3 regions of the Clostridioides sp. LIBA-6822 genome follow, and region 3 is predicted to be linked to each of the others. Evidence: riboswitches for the same ligand, from Rfam matches in the RefSeq annotation. Region 3 holds a riboswitch; each other region holds the start of a gene.
The links. A riboswitch is a leader RNA that binds a small molecule or an ion and turns the genes downstream of it on or off. The one in region 3 is predicted to bind cyclic di-GMP.

Region 1 (4,302 bases), 1.8 Mb from region 3:
GCTGTTATTCCTTACTATGGATATGCAAGACAAGACAGAAAAGCTAAGGCAAGAGATCCAATCACTGCTAAATTAGTTGCAAACTTAATAACTGCTGCTGGAGCAGACAGAGTATTAACAATGGATTTACATGCAGCTCAAATACAAGGATACTTTGATATACCACTAGACCACTTATTAGGTGGAACAATATTAGCAGATTATTTCAATGAAAAGAAAATAGAAGATTTAGTAGTAGTATCTCCTGACTTAGGAAGTGTTACTAGATCAAGAAAATTTGCTAATTCTTTAAATGGAGAAGTGCCAATAGCTATAATAGATAAGAGAAGACCAAAAGCTAACGTATGTGAAGTTATGAACTTAATAGGTGATGTTAAAGGTAAAAATGTTATACTATTAGATGATATGATAGATACAGCTGGAACAATAGTTAATGCGGCAAATGCACTTAAAGAGTTTGGTGCAAAAGATGTTTATGCTTGTTGTACTCATGGTGTATTATCAGGACCAGCTATTGAGAGAATTTCTAATTCAGAGATAAGTGAGTTAATAGTTCTTGATACTATACAACTTCCTGAAGAAAAAAGAATAGATAAGATAAAGATAAAAACTGTAGCTCCTTTATTTGGAGATGCTATAAGAATGATATTCTCTAACGAATCAGTAAGTAAATTATTCTAATTTATTAGATTTATAAGAGTTGTTTAAAAGGATGTAAAACTTTTGAACAGCTCTTTTTTGATATTTTAATTTATATAGCTGTTTTTTATTTATTATAAGAGTGTATGTGATTTTAGAAAAATATTATGGTTTAAAATTTATGTATAGATACGTAAAAGAAATCTGGAAAAGCACATAAAAATATGAATATTATGAATATAAAAAATATTTGGAAAAAGTATTGAAAAATTTCAGATTATGTAGTATTATGTAAATATAAACAAAGAAAGAGGTGTTTCCAATGGGAAGGTCAGAAGATGAACCCCTAATACTTAAATGATTCAGTCACAATCTAGAAGGAATATAAAAGTCTATTGAAAGTTTATTTATAAGAATTGAAAATAGTATCTATTCTATATCTTTGATGTTTGTGAGAGGGTTCTGGATTATATAAAGTTACTGTAAAGAAAGTAATTTTGCACAATGAGCATATCTGTAAATGAAGAGTTTCATTTATATAGTGATTGTGGCTGAATCATAATTAAAAGAGATAGAATGTTTATAATAGATGATTTTAATAAAATACTATATTGTAATAGCTTCTAGCTTTCAAATAAATATTAGCAAAGGATGGAAATGACAATGATAAAACTAAATGATAATTTATAAATATCTCCTTACGATATATGATAATTGTAGGGAGATGTTTCTTTTTTTGTATAGTATAATTATTTGTATGAACTGTGTTTTAATATGTAAAAAATTGGTATATATAAATAATATAAACTTAGTTGATAAAATTTGGTAACTATTATATAATATAAGTGGATATGTATATATAATTATGCATTACCCTGAATTTAATAAAAATAGAAACGTTGATATATGTTCTGTGATTTGGGCGCCTTAGAACATATGGAGTTAGTGGTGCAACCGGCTATGGAATTGTATTTATTTATGGATACTTTTATTTTCATAGCATTTTTTGTTTTAAAATGGTTATATGCTAGAAATAAATCTGGTTAGTACGTGTAAATAATTTTACTTAGATTTTTAACCAGATATATTATAAGGAAGTATTAATTAAAAAATTTGAGGGGGAATAAAAATGAAGTTAAGAAAGAATAAAAAAGGTTTCACTTTAGTGGAATTATTGGTAGTAATTGCAATTATAGGTATATTAGCAGTAGTAGCAGTTCCAGCTTTATTTAGTAATATAAATAAGGCTAAGGTAGCAAGTGTTGAGTCTGATTATAGTTCAGTTAAAAGTGCAGCATTATCTTATTATTCAGATAAGAACACAATGCCACCTAGTGGTGAATTAGATGCATTAGAGACTTACATGGATACTCTTCCAGACAAAGCAGACATAGGAGGAGGATATAAATTACTTTTAGTTAATAATAAATTAGCATTAAAGATAGGTGATGGTACTGCTGCTGATGGAGTTACATTAACAAAAGCACAAATAGAGAAATTATTAAGTGATATAGGACCAAAGAAGATATACACAGAGAATACACTAAAAACTGAGTTACAAAAAAATTCAACATTAAAAGATGGGACTCTATATATAGTACTTATAGATAATGCTGAAATGGATTCAACAAATAATTAAAGTAATATTTTTACAAGAAATATTATAAATTCAATGAAAAATATGATAAAAAAGACAGGAAGAAAATCTTCCTGTCTTTTATACTATTTTCTTTAATATCCAATCACAAATGATGATATAATTGAGATAGTAAAGGAGTGAAATCTGTGGCTAAAAAAGTTAGAATAGGAGACAAACTGGTTGAAAAAGGATACATAACAGAAGACCAGCTTAAATGGGCATTATCAGAACAAAAAAACAGTGGAAAAAGACTAGGAGAATTTCTAGTACAAGAAGGTCTTATAGATAGTAACTTATTAATAAGTGTATTAAAAGAACTTTTGGATATAGAAAGTGTATTTTTAGAAGGAACAGAAATAGACACATTAGCTACAAAGATGGTTCCAGAAAATATATGTAAAAGATATGCTGTATTTCCATTCAAAATCGATGGAGACAAGATATGTCTAGCCATGTCAGACCCACAAGATAGAGAAGCAGTTCAAGATGTAAGACGTATGTCAGGTAAAGATGTAGAGATATTTATATCGAGTGCAGAAGATATAAACAAAGCAATAGGTCATGCTTATGCACATTCAGAAATAAATAAAGCTATGACTGAGTACAACAAAAACAGAACTGGTGGAGTAAGAGAAACAGTAATACTTGAAGAAGATGTAAATGCAGCTCCAATAGTAAGATTAGTAAACAACATACTAGAAAATGCTGTTAGAATGGAAGCAAGTGATATACATATAGAACAAAGTGAAAATTACATGCGTGTTAGATTTAGGATAGATGGAATGCTAAGGGAATATATGAGAATGAACTCAGCGCCATACAAAGCAGTAGTAAGTCGTATCAAAATAATGTCAGATATAAATATATCTGAAAAGAGAATCCCACAAGATGGCAGAATCTATTTAAAAGTGGATAACAAACCTATAGATTTTAGGGTTTCTACAATGCCAACTAATAGGGATGAAAAGATAGCCATGAGGGTTCTTGATAAAAGTAATTTTATGGTTAGTAAAGAAGTACTAGGAATAGATGAACATGGCTCTAAGATATATGACGAGTTGATAAACACTCCTTATGGACTTATATTGGTGGTTGGACCTACTGGAAGTGGAAAGACAACTACACTATATTCAATGTTAAATCAATTAAATACAGAAAATAGGAACCTCCTAACAATAGAAGACCCTATAGAGTATGAATTACCTGGTGTAAATCAATCTCAAATAAATGAAAAAGCAGGTCTTACCTTTGCCAGTGGACTTAGAGCTTTTATGCGTCAAGACCCAGATATAATAATGGTTGGGGAGATAAGAGATACTGAAACTGCAGAAATAGCAATTAGAGCTTCTCTTACAGGACATTTAGTTTTAAGTACACTACATGCAAATACAGCAGTTGGAGCAATTTCACGTCTTTTAGATATGGATGTAGAAAGTTTCTTGATAACATCATCCGTTTTAGGGGTAATATCTCAAAGACTTACAAGAAAAATATGTGAGCATTGTAGGGTTTCATATGAAGCAGACATTGGAGAAAAAAAGGCTCTTGGTATTGATGTAAATGAATCAGTAACTATTTATAAAGGAGAAGGCTGTGAAAGATGCAATAATACAGGATATAAGGGGCGTCTAGGTATATTTGAAATGCTTGAAATTACACCAGAAATAAAAGAGTTAATAGATTCATCTGCCAATCAAAGAGAAATTTTAAAGGTAGCTAGAAAACAAGGTATGATTAGTCTAAAAGAGGATATAGTTAAAAAGGTTTTAAATGGAAAGACAACAGTAGAAGAAATGATTAGAATAATTTTGATGACTGATTAAAGGATGATATTATGAAAAGTTTTAAGTATACAGTAATAAAAGAGGATGGAAAAAAACAAACTGATGTAATTGAAGCCAATGATTTTAATGAAGCTAGAAGTCTACTTAGAAAAAGAAATCTTAGAGTTCTCGAAATTAAAGAGAGCAAAAGTAAAAACATAAGCGTCTTTAATAGAAAGAGAAAAAAAGACTTAGGAGCTG
Region 2 (4,302 bases), 1.8 Mb from region 3:
CTTGAGCTAATTTTAATTCTCTTTCTATAACAGTTTTATATGGATGATATTCTCCACTTGCTGTATCTGGAGTATTAAGTCTATCTTTTAGTTCTGTTATTTTTTCTTGAGTTATACCTTCTTTTAATTCAACTTGTAAATCGTCTGTAAATAAGTCTCTTACCTCTTTTTCTATACTGTCATACTCATAGAATTTAAGCTCTGATATATTAGATTTATATGAATAAGATGAGCAGACACTAACTTGTATCTTAGTCGCGTTTATTGGTTCTTTTAATCTAACCATTACGTATTTATTATTATTTACAGGGTCTGTCTTTGTTTCAAAAGGTACATCGCCTAAATTATGTAATTGACCATTTTCATCCCAATAGCGTATCTCAAAGTCGTTTATTGTCTTATCAGAAACATCAAATCTAGGTGTAGCCATAAAAGTATCCATAGTATATGCTTTATCAAAGGTTATGACTGGCCCTCTATTTGTTCCCTCAGCAGCATTGTATTCTGAGAAAGTCCAATGTGTTGTAAAGTCTCCATCTACTATATTAAATTTATCAAATGGATTTTTATCACTATATTCACTTGCATCATATTTAGCTGGATAAGTGACATCAACTATATGATTAGTTGGTATTCCAAATCCAGCATCAGATTTAGGAGTATTAATCAATCTGTAGTTAGGCGTTGTTGGTGCATCTACACTTTCAGTTGTGCCTAGATATATCTTAGACATTCCACTAGTTCCCAAGTGGTTAGTAGCTGTCATTCTAACTTCATATGTTGTATTATCCTTAAGCCCTTCTATTTTTGAACTTGTTCCACGAATAAGCTTATCATTGTATTTTATCCAAGAGCCATTAGAACCTTTTTCTCTGTAATATAAATCAAAATCTTTAGCTTGTTTATGATTTTTCCAACTTACATCAAGAGCTTTAAATCTTCCTTTAATGCTTATGCCTTCTGGTGGCTCTGGTTTTGTATCTGGAACAACTTGAAATTCTAATATACTATCTGGACTAAATTGTATTGGCTTATAGTTTGAGTCTACATTTTCTGGTACTCCATCTAAATTCTCTGATGTTGCATCTTTGTATCCACTAGACCAATCTCCATTTAAAGATTGTATGCTAACTCTATATAATCCATATGCTTCTATATCTCTAACTTCTATAGTATTTTTGCTAGTTTGTAATTTTTTAGTTGATAATACTTTACCTTTACTATCAATCGTATCTAATATAAGTTCATATGCAGATACATTTACTTCATTGTTCCAATAAAAAGATACCTTTTCATTTCCAACAGCAGTACTAGTTGCTATTTTATTAATTTTTGGTATATTCATTTCTGGCTTTGGTATTTCTTTATAAACATTATTTAAAAACTCAACTTTAGATATTTCTGCAAGATTTCTATCATTAGCAGTTGTAGCTGTTATTTTTATAGTTATCTTTTTCACTGCTACTTGTTTGCCAAGATTTATCACTATATCGCTATTTTGAACATCTGCATATGTTTCTAAAGCTGACCTACTATATGTAGATGTCGTAGAGTTATCATCTTTACTAATATTATTATCTTCTTTTGGTGTATCTTTGTCTAAATCAGATTTATCAGTTGATGAACTTTCTTTATCATTGTTTTCTTGTTCATTTGTATTAGAATTTGATTCTTCTTTATCATTTTTTTCTTCTTGAGTATTATCTGAGTTATTATCAGATTGCTCTGTATTTTCTTCTTTATTATTTACTTCTTCTTGCTGTTCCTCTTTTAAAGTTTTTACATACTCTTTATTTTCATAAGGAATCTCTTGAACATTACCATCTTTATCTGTAATCTCAACTATTCCTTTTGCTGGAGCACTCCCTTCAGGAGCTTTAATATTTATGACTTCCATATCAAGAGCTTCTGATAAAGCTATATCCATCACTGCCGGTTTTTCTTCTGATATTTTATCATCTTTATTTGCTGGAGATATTGTAACTCCATTGTTTTCTCCACTAAACAAATCTTCTACAGTACCCTGAATATTTGTATCACTATTTTCTTCTAATGTTACTTTACTTGTATCTACTATAGGATTGGTCGGTACTATACTTTCTAGACTATTTGCATTTTCATTTTGCCCTAGATTTTTATGTACATAGTCTAAGTCAGCAATATCTACCTTCCCATCTCTATTTAAATCATATTCTTTTTTATTTGAATCTATGTTTTCTAAAACTTCATTATAATCATTTTTATCTACTTTTCCGTCTCCATTTACATCACCCATTAAAAATAGTTCATAGTTCAAAGGTTTATTTTTATTATCTACACTTGCTCTATTACTTAATAAAACCCTTTGAGAATAACTTGATATATCAATATCTTTAACTTCTTTATTCTTAAATCCACTTCCAGAGACTTCTACCTTGTATTTTCCAACAGGTAAATTGCTGAACATAATATTGTAATATGATATATTTTCATCTTTTTCTTTTATTTCACTTCTATTTGCAGATAATTTTTTGATAGTATATTCTATAGTATCTGTTCCTATATTTATACTTCCTGAATTTTTACCTCCAAGTTTTATTATCCCACTATTATTACTACCATCTTTTAATTGTAGCTGTATATCAGTTATACTTTCTGATTCATTATTTTTGATTGGAAGTGAAAAATTTAAATCCACTTCTAGATTCCCCTTTAGCTTTTCTGTAACTGATTTTTCAACTGCCCTTAGTTTCCCCTCTAATATAGGCTCTGCAAAAACATTCAATGGTGCACTACACATGGACACTGCTAGTACACAAGATATTGCCTTTTTCATGAAATAACAATCCTCCCTCAATAAATCTTTAATTTTCCATGAATTTAAATGCTATAGTTTCAGACAATAAAAAAAGACACTCAAAGAGAATCTTTATTATAAATAAAAAGAACTTGCTCTTTTTAGCAACTGGCTGATATGGCTTTATAAGCTTTAATCCCTATAGTTTTGCGTCATTAGATTTCCCTAATTTTGCCATTTAATTTTCAATGCTTTTATACCCATTTTATACTATATTTAAACTTTTTAATACAATTTTTTTATGTTAAAATACAAAAAAAGAATATTTATATTATTATGTTAATATAAATATTCTTTATCATTATAAATACATTACTTATATGTTATTTTCTAATTATTATCTTATTACATATTTCCAGCGCTTATCTATATATTATTATCAAAGTATTTAAATCTCTATAAACACCTATTCTTTATATCTTCCATAAAACTCATGTGTTGCATATATAGTCTTATCACCTGTCATAGTTAATCCAAATCCCATTATTTCATATCCCTTATGTAACATATTTGTACCTTCCTCAGGATTTGTCTTCCACTCATTAAAAATAAAGTTTCCTATATCATCTGCATCTCTATTCGTATATACAGGCTTATCTGGGATTTTATACTTAATTATGTTTTCCCCTTGAACAGAAATGTATCCAGGCTTAATCTCACTCCAATCTAGATACTTCAAAAAAGTAGAATACGAATTTTTACCATTTATAGTGTGAGATAAAGTCTTTTTATTTGCCATTAAATTAGACCAGTCATTTGCTAGACCTTCTAATCTACTTGCTACAGATAACTCTCTTACTCCATTCTCTTTTCTGTATTGTTTTGTAAGAGCATATATTTTTCCCTTTATCCTATCCTTAAATACTTTATCATTTGGATTATAGTACAATCCTTGTTGGTTTGGTGAAGTTTGATTTATACATTGCTTGATGACATTTTGATTTATTCCTCCTAGTACAGTCAATTTATCTGCACCACTTAAAATACTCTTGTTGCTACCATTTTCAACTAAAACTACAGGAGCATTTTTTGCTATTGTAGAAGCTGCCAATGCATCAGTTAGTTGCATACCTTTACTTAAATAAAATTCTTTACTGTTTTTATAGAATTCTTGTATAACTCTCTTATTGGTATCAAATCTATCTGTCCCACCCAATCTAACAGAATTTGTACTCTTAACCAGTTCATCACTTATTATCTCACTAGAACCAAGTGCATAACTTTTTAGACCTGTTGTATCAAATCCTACACTGTTTCCATCTGTAAGTATTATAGGTACTCCATCTCTTGCTGCTACTGGTGATGCACTTATTGCATCTGCTTCTCCTGTAATTCCATTAGCTATAATTACTTTATCTATTGGTTTGATTTCTTTGATTTTTTCAGCTATTTTTATGCTTGTATCAAATCTATTCTCACCAAATATTCTTTGTACAACCTTCTTTTTAGATAGTAACTGATTTTCA
Region 3 (4,302 bases):
AAACAAAATGTAAGTGAATTTGTGATATTATCTGATTGTTTGAAGATTTGTTTGATATATCATTGAAATCTAGCTATTTAGTTACAAGTACTTGAATTTCGGTTATAAATTGTAGTATTTTCTTTGTCTTTATTTATATTTATTTTGAAACCATTAAAATATCAGACATTAAATCAATGTTTTTATTTTATCTTATATTTTTATTTATAGTTAATTTTATATAATAAGTTGGGCGGCAAATAGGTGGCAAAAAATTGCTACTCCATTTTTTTATTAAATAATACTATATTTTTTATTAATCATCTTTTTCCAAACTCTTAAAATATTCTTCTAACTCATTTAATTTTTTTCATCTACTTTCTCATCATTTTTATGTAATGCTGAAATCAAACTTCTAATTGAATTTTTATGTATATTTTTTATGAATTCTCTTGTTTCAAATCTCTGATATTGTTTTTCTTTTACTAGTACATTATAGTGAGTACGTTTATCTATTTTCCCTGTTTCTAAAAACTCTCTTCTTTGCAATCTTTTTAATACTGTAAATGTAGTCGTGTCTTTCCATTTATATTTTTGTTCCATGGCTTCAACAATTTCTCTTGATGTCAATATTCTATATGATTCCCAAATATATCTCATAACTTTTAATTCCGCTTCTGGTAATTTACTAATTTTCACGTTATATATACCCTCTTGTCGATTCATATATAAATAAAATTCTATCTTAATAAAGTTTTCCAAACAAGATAATTAAGGTAAATAATACCACCCAATTTTCACCATATCATTCTTTTAAGTTACTGTAATACTCTTCTAGTGAATCTAACTTATCTTTGCTTATAGATTTATGTGTGGTAGTAAGAAAACGCATTATTTTTCTACTTTTACTAGATTTTAGTACCTTTTTCTTAAAAGCGTAATATTCTTCGTTATCTATTGTTATTTTATAATGAGATTGAAATTTTATAATATCTCTAGCCAAATAACCTTTATCAACCAATCTTTTTAATAGTGTTTTTATTGTACTTTTATGCCATCCATACCTCTGTTTTATATATTTTACAATTTCTTTTTTAGATATTATAGAATCTTTTTTCCATAAATACTCCATTAATATTAGTTCTGCTCTTAATAATTTTTCTATTAACATTTCTTCTTCCATCTTGTGTCGCTCCCTCATTCAGTCTAACTTAAACTAATGATAGGAGCTTTTTAACACAAAAACTACAGGTAAAATTTGCCATATATTCTACTTATTTAGTTTGTTTTTATATATAAAAAATATTATTCATATCTATAAACTTATTCAATTTTCAAACACATATGTTGAATAATAACTAATTGCATTGTATTATTAAATTGTAGAATAAAACTAAATTGGCAAAACTAGAGGAATTTAGTGGCATAAAGCCTATAGGAACTAAAATTTATAAAATTCTTATAAATTATGTCAGCCAGTTGCCAAAAAAATATTGTTCTTTTTGTTTTTATGAAAGTTTTTTAGGGGGATAATAATTCATATGTTTAGACATAAAATGTATAAGTGTACACATATGTTGACTGCTTATATTGATAGTTCATATGATTATTGTAATTTTTTAAATACACAGTTAAATGATTTTATACTAGAGTACGGATAAAATGTAGTAGAGTATTGTTTTCATCAAGTTATGATATTGGTGAGTAAGTATAATTAAATAGATTTTGTTTTCTAGAGAACCCTTTTTAGTTTTATCTACATTTCTATTAATCTATAGCAATATAAAACGCTCAAATATATTTTTAATATTAAGAATAACCAAAAATGTTAACTAAAAAATATAATTAAGTAGACATTTCTATTAATCTATGATACAATAGTATTTGTGGTAATACACAATTAAATCAAGTATATCTTGATACAGGTTAATAGGAGTATTTTTAATGAATAATGGAATAGTAAAATGGTTTAACAATGAAAAAGGATTTGGTTTTATAACAGTAGAAGGTGGAGAGGATGTATTTGCTCATTTCTCAGCTATACAAACTTCAGGATTTAAATCACTAGAAGAAGGTCAAAAAGTAAGCTTTGATATAGTTAAAGGTGCTAGAGGTCATCAGGCAGAAAATATAACTATATTATAATATATAGATTTTTCGGGAAAGACTCTTTTAGAGTCTTTTTTTATTGCTAGTATATATGAGATAATTATTGATGAAGTAAATAATGTTGTTTGGATAAATGAAAAAAACACTCCTCGACATGAGAATGCTTAGTTACAGAAATAGAAGTGTACTACCAATACACTTCTATTTTTTTATTATATCATATATTTTGGTCTATGAAAAAGACCCCTTTAAATCGTTTTTAAGATATGATAAGTCATGTCCCTGATAGTTTTTATACATTAATGTATTTCAAAAAAATAAGCACTCATAATAAAAAGAGTGCTTAGTGTATGTTAATGTATATATCTAATACAATTATAACACGTCTTATGTTTTAGTATGATAATTTTCGTTCGCTTTATTATTACAACTTTTACTATACTTTTAGATAACCTGTTAATATTTGTAATATTTTAGATACTCTTTATACTTGTGTTACTGATATACTTTGATTAAGAAAATTAATCTAATTATAAGTTGGCGATTATATATAAAATCATATTATAAAGGAGGTCTCTACTATGAAAACTCAGAATATCTATCTTATGTTTCTTGGAATAGGAATTATAATAGCAACTACAATAATATCTTTAATTAAAGTTAAGATTGGTTTTTATAGTGAAAAATATTTTAATAAATTAGAATCAATATATGGAGATATAGATAGAAAAAGAACCATTAAACTGGAAGTTCTTTATCGCTATGCAATGAGCCTTGAATACATAGCAATAGGCTTATTTACAAGAAGATTAGACATTACAATAATAGCAATGATATTAGCAGCTATTATAACAACAACCTTATATTATTTAATTAGAAAGAGGTATATAACTGTATAAACTATTTATAAAATACTAATAGAATTGATAATCAAAAGAAGGTAATAGGATTACCCTATCATCTTCTTTTGATTTATCTAATGTTGTATGATTTCATACTGTTTTTGTCAACCAATATAATTAAATAGTTATGAGAAAATACTATAAAAAATTATTATAACGTTTAACAATCTCCATAATATTCAGCAAAATATAAAGGACTTTTCTTAGTGACCTTATAATTTCTCAAGTATGATTCTGTAGCTTTCTCAATTGGAGGTTTAGTTAATGTATAACATTTTGCATTTTCTTTTGACAACTTTTCTTTGTCTATTTTGTTATGAAACTCATCATCAACTATTCCTGTAGTAATAGCTTCTTTGAAATATCCATTAAAAAATACATGAGTCTTTAGTGCTAGTGCAGGCGTTGAATGTAATATTAGAAACATTGCAATAATAGATAATGCTGTTGTTAATACTAACTTTATCCTCTTCATAATTAATCTCCTCACATTAATAATATATCTCCAACTTATTATATAAGTTAACATATACCAATATTTTTTAGACACAAGTATGGTAGTAACTAGAGTTAATTGCTACCTTCTAGTCTATTTCAAATAGTCTTTTAGATAGAATATTTCTTCGCTTTGATAATTCCATATATTTTTCCATGATATTACATATTTGAAATTTCCAATTATATCTTTTAATTCTTTATCATTAGCGCTTTCTAAGTATACTTCAAGGGTTTCAGTATGTTTTTTATTATATGTTACAATACTATCTCCCAACATCCTAACTTTTTCATTATCCCTCAGAAAATCGTAAAAACCATCTGAATTAAATTTTATATCTTTTATTAATATGTTTGGTGATTTAACTTTAACTTGAATATCAACATGTTTTAAACGCTTAATATCTACATTTATTGGTAAACCCTGTTCTTCTTTTTTTATTCTCTTATAATCCTCAGTAGTGATACCATTTATTTTAGCTGAAAAATTTATTGTAGGCTTTATAAATGTTGTAAGATATATACACAACATTAAGCATATTCCTACTAAAATATATCGTATTTTATATTTCATAGTATCATCTCCTTTGTTAGAATCTTTCTACATACAACTTATATCTATATTATAACTTATTTATTAAGATTTTTACTATAATATAAGTATTAAATCTATGTCTAGCTTTTACAAACGCTCTAGCTCTATCCATCGTTGACCACACATCATCAGAATAAATATATGTGAATTTTTCTCATGTAGTCTTGCTCTATTTTCATCTAAAAATCGTTCGACAAATTGCTGATATAAGTTCTTAAATAT

Region 1: linked by a shared signal. The riboswitch ahead of ACTG48_RS19700 (type II secretion system protein) and the one ahead of ACTG48_RS07535 (cold-shock protein) in region 3 are both predicted to bind cyclic di-GMP.
Region 2: linked by a shared signal. The riboswitch ahead of ACTG48_RS15930 (M60 family metallopeptidase) and the one ahead of ACTG48_RS07535 (cold-shock protein) in region 3 are both predicted to bind cyclic di-GMP.

What each region holds. Positions count from the first base shown of each region.
Region 1 covers NZ_CP196995.1:4,148,156-4,152,457, reverse strand. The annotation lists gene ACTG48_RS19705 (ribose-phosphate diphosphokinase) at 1-681, shown strand, start outside; cyclic di-GMP riboswitch class II at 1,523-1,608, shown strand; gene ACTG48_RS19700 (type II secretion system protein) at 1,769-2,278, shown strand; gene ACTG48_RS19695 (GspE/PulE family protein) at 2,425-4,101, shown strand; gene ACTG48_RS19690 (type II secretion system F family protein) at 4,113-4,302, shown strand, end outside.
Region 2 covers NZ_CP196995.1:3,332,546-3,336,847, forward strand. The annotation lists gene ACTG48_RS15930 (M60 family metallopeptidase) at 1-2,815, opposite strand, end outside; cyclic di-GMP riboswitch class I at 2,937-3,022, opposite strand; gene ACTG48_RS15935 (cell wall-binding protein Cwp9) at 3,243-4,302, opposite strand, start outside.
Region 3 covers NZ_CP196995.1:1,564,287-1,568,588, reverse strand. The annotation lists partial or broken gene ACTG48_RS07545 (BlaI/MecI/CopY family transcriptional regulator) at 296-678, opposite strand; gene ACTG48_RS07540 (BlaI/MecI/CopY family transcriptional regulator) at 785-1,162, opposite strand; cyclic di-GMP riboswitch class I at 1,370-1,466, shown strand; gene ACTG48_RS07535 (cold-shock protein) at 1,924-2,124, shown strand; gene ACTG48_RS07530 (hypothetical protein) at 2,670-2,987, shown strand; gene ACTG48_RS07525 (hypothetical protein) at 3,151-3,465, opposite strand; gene ACTG48_RS07520 (hypothetical protein) at 3,580-4,059, opposite strand.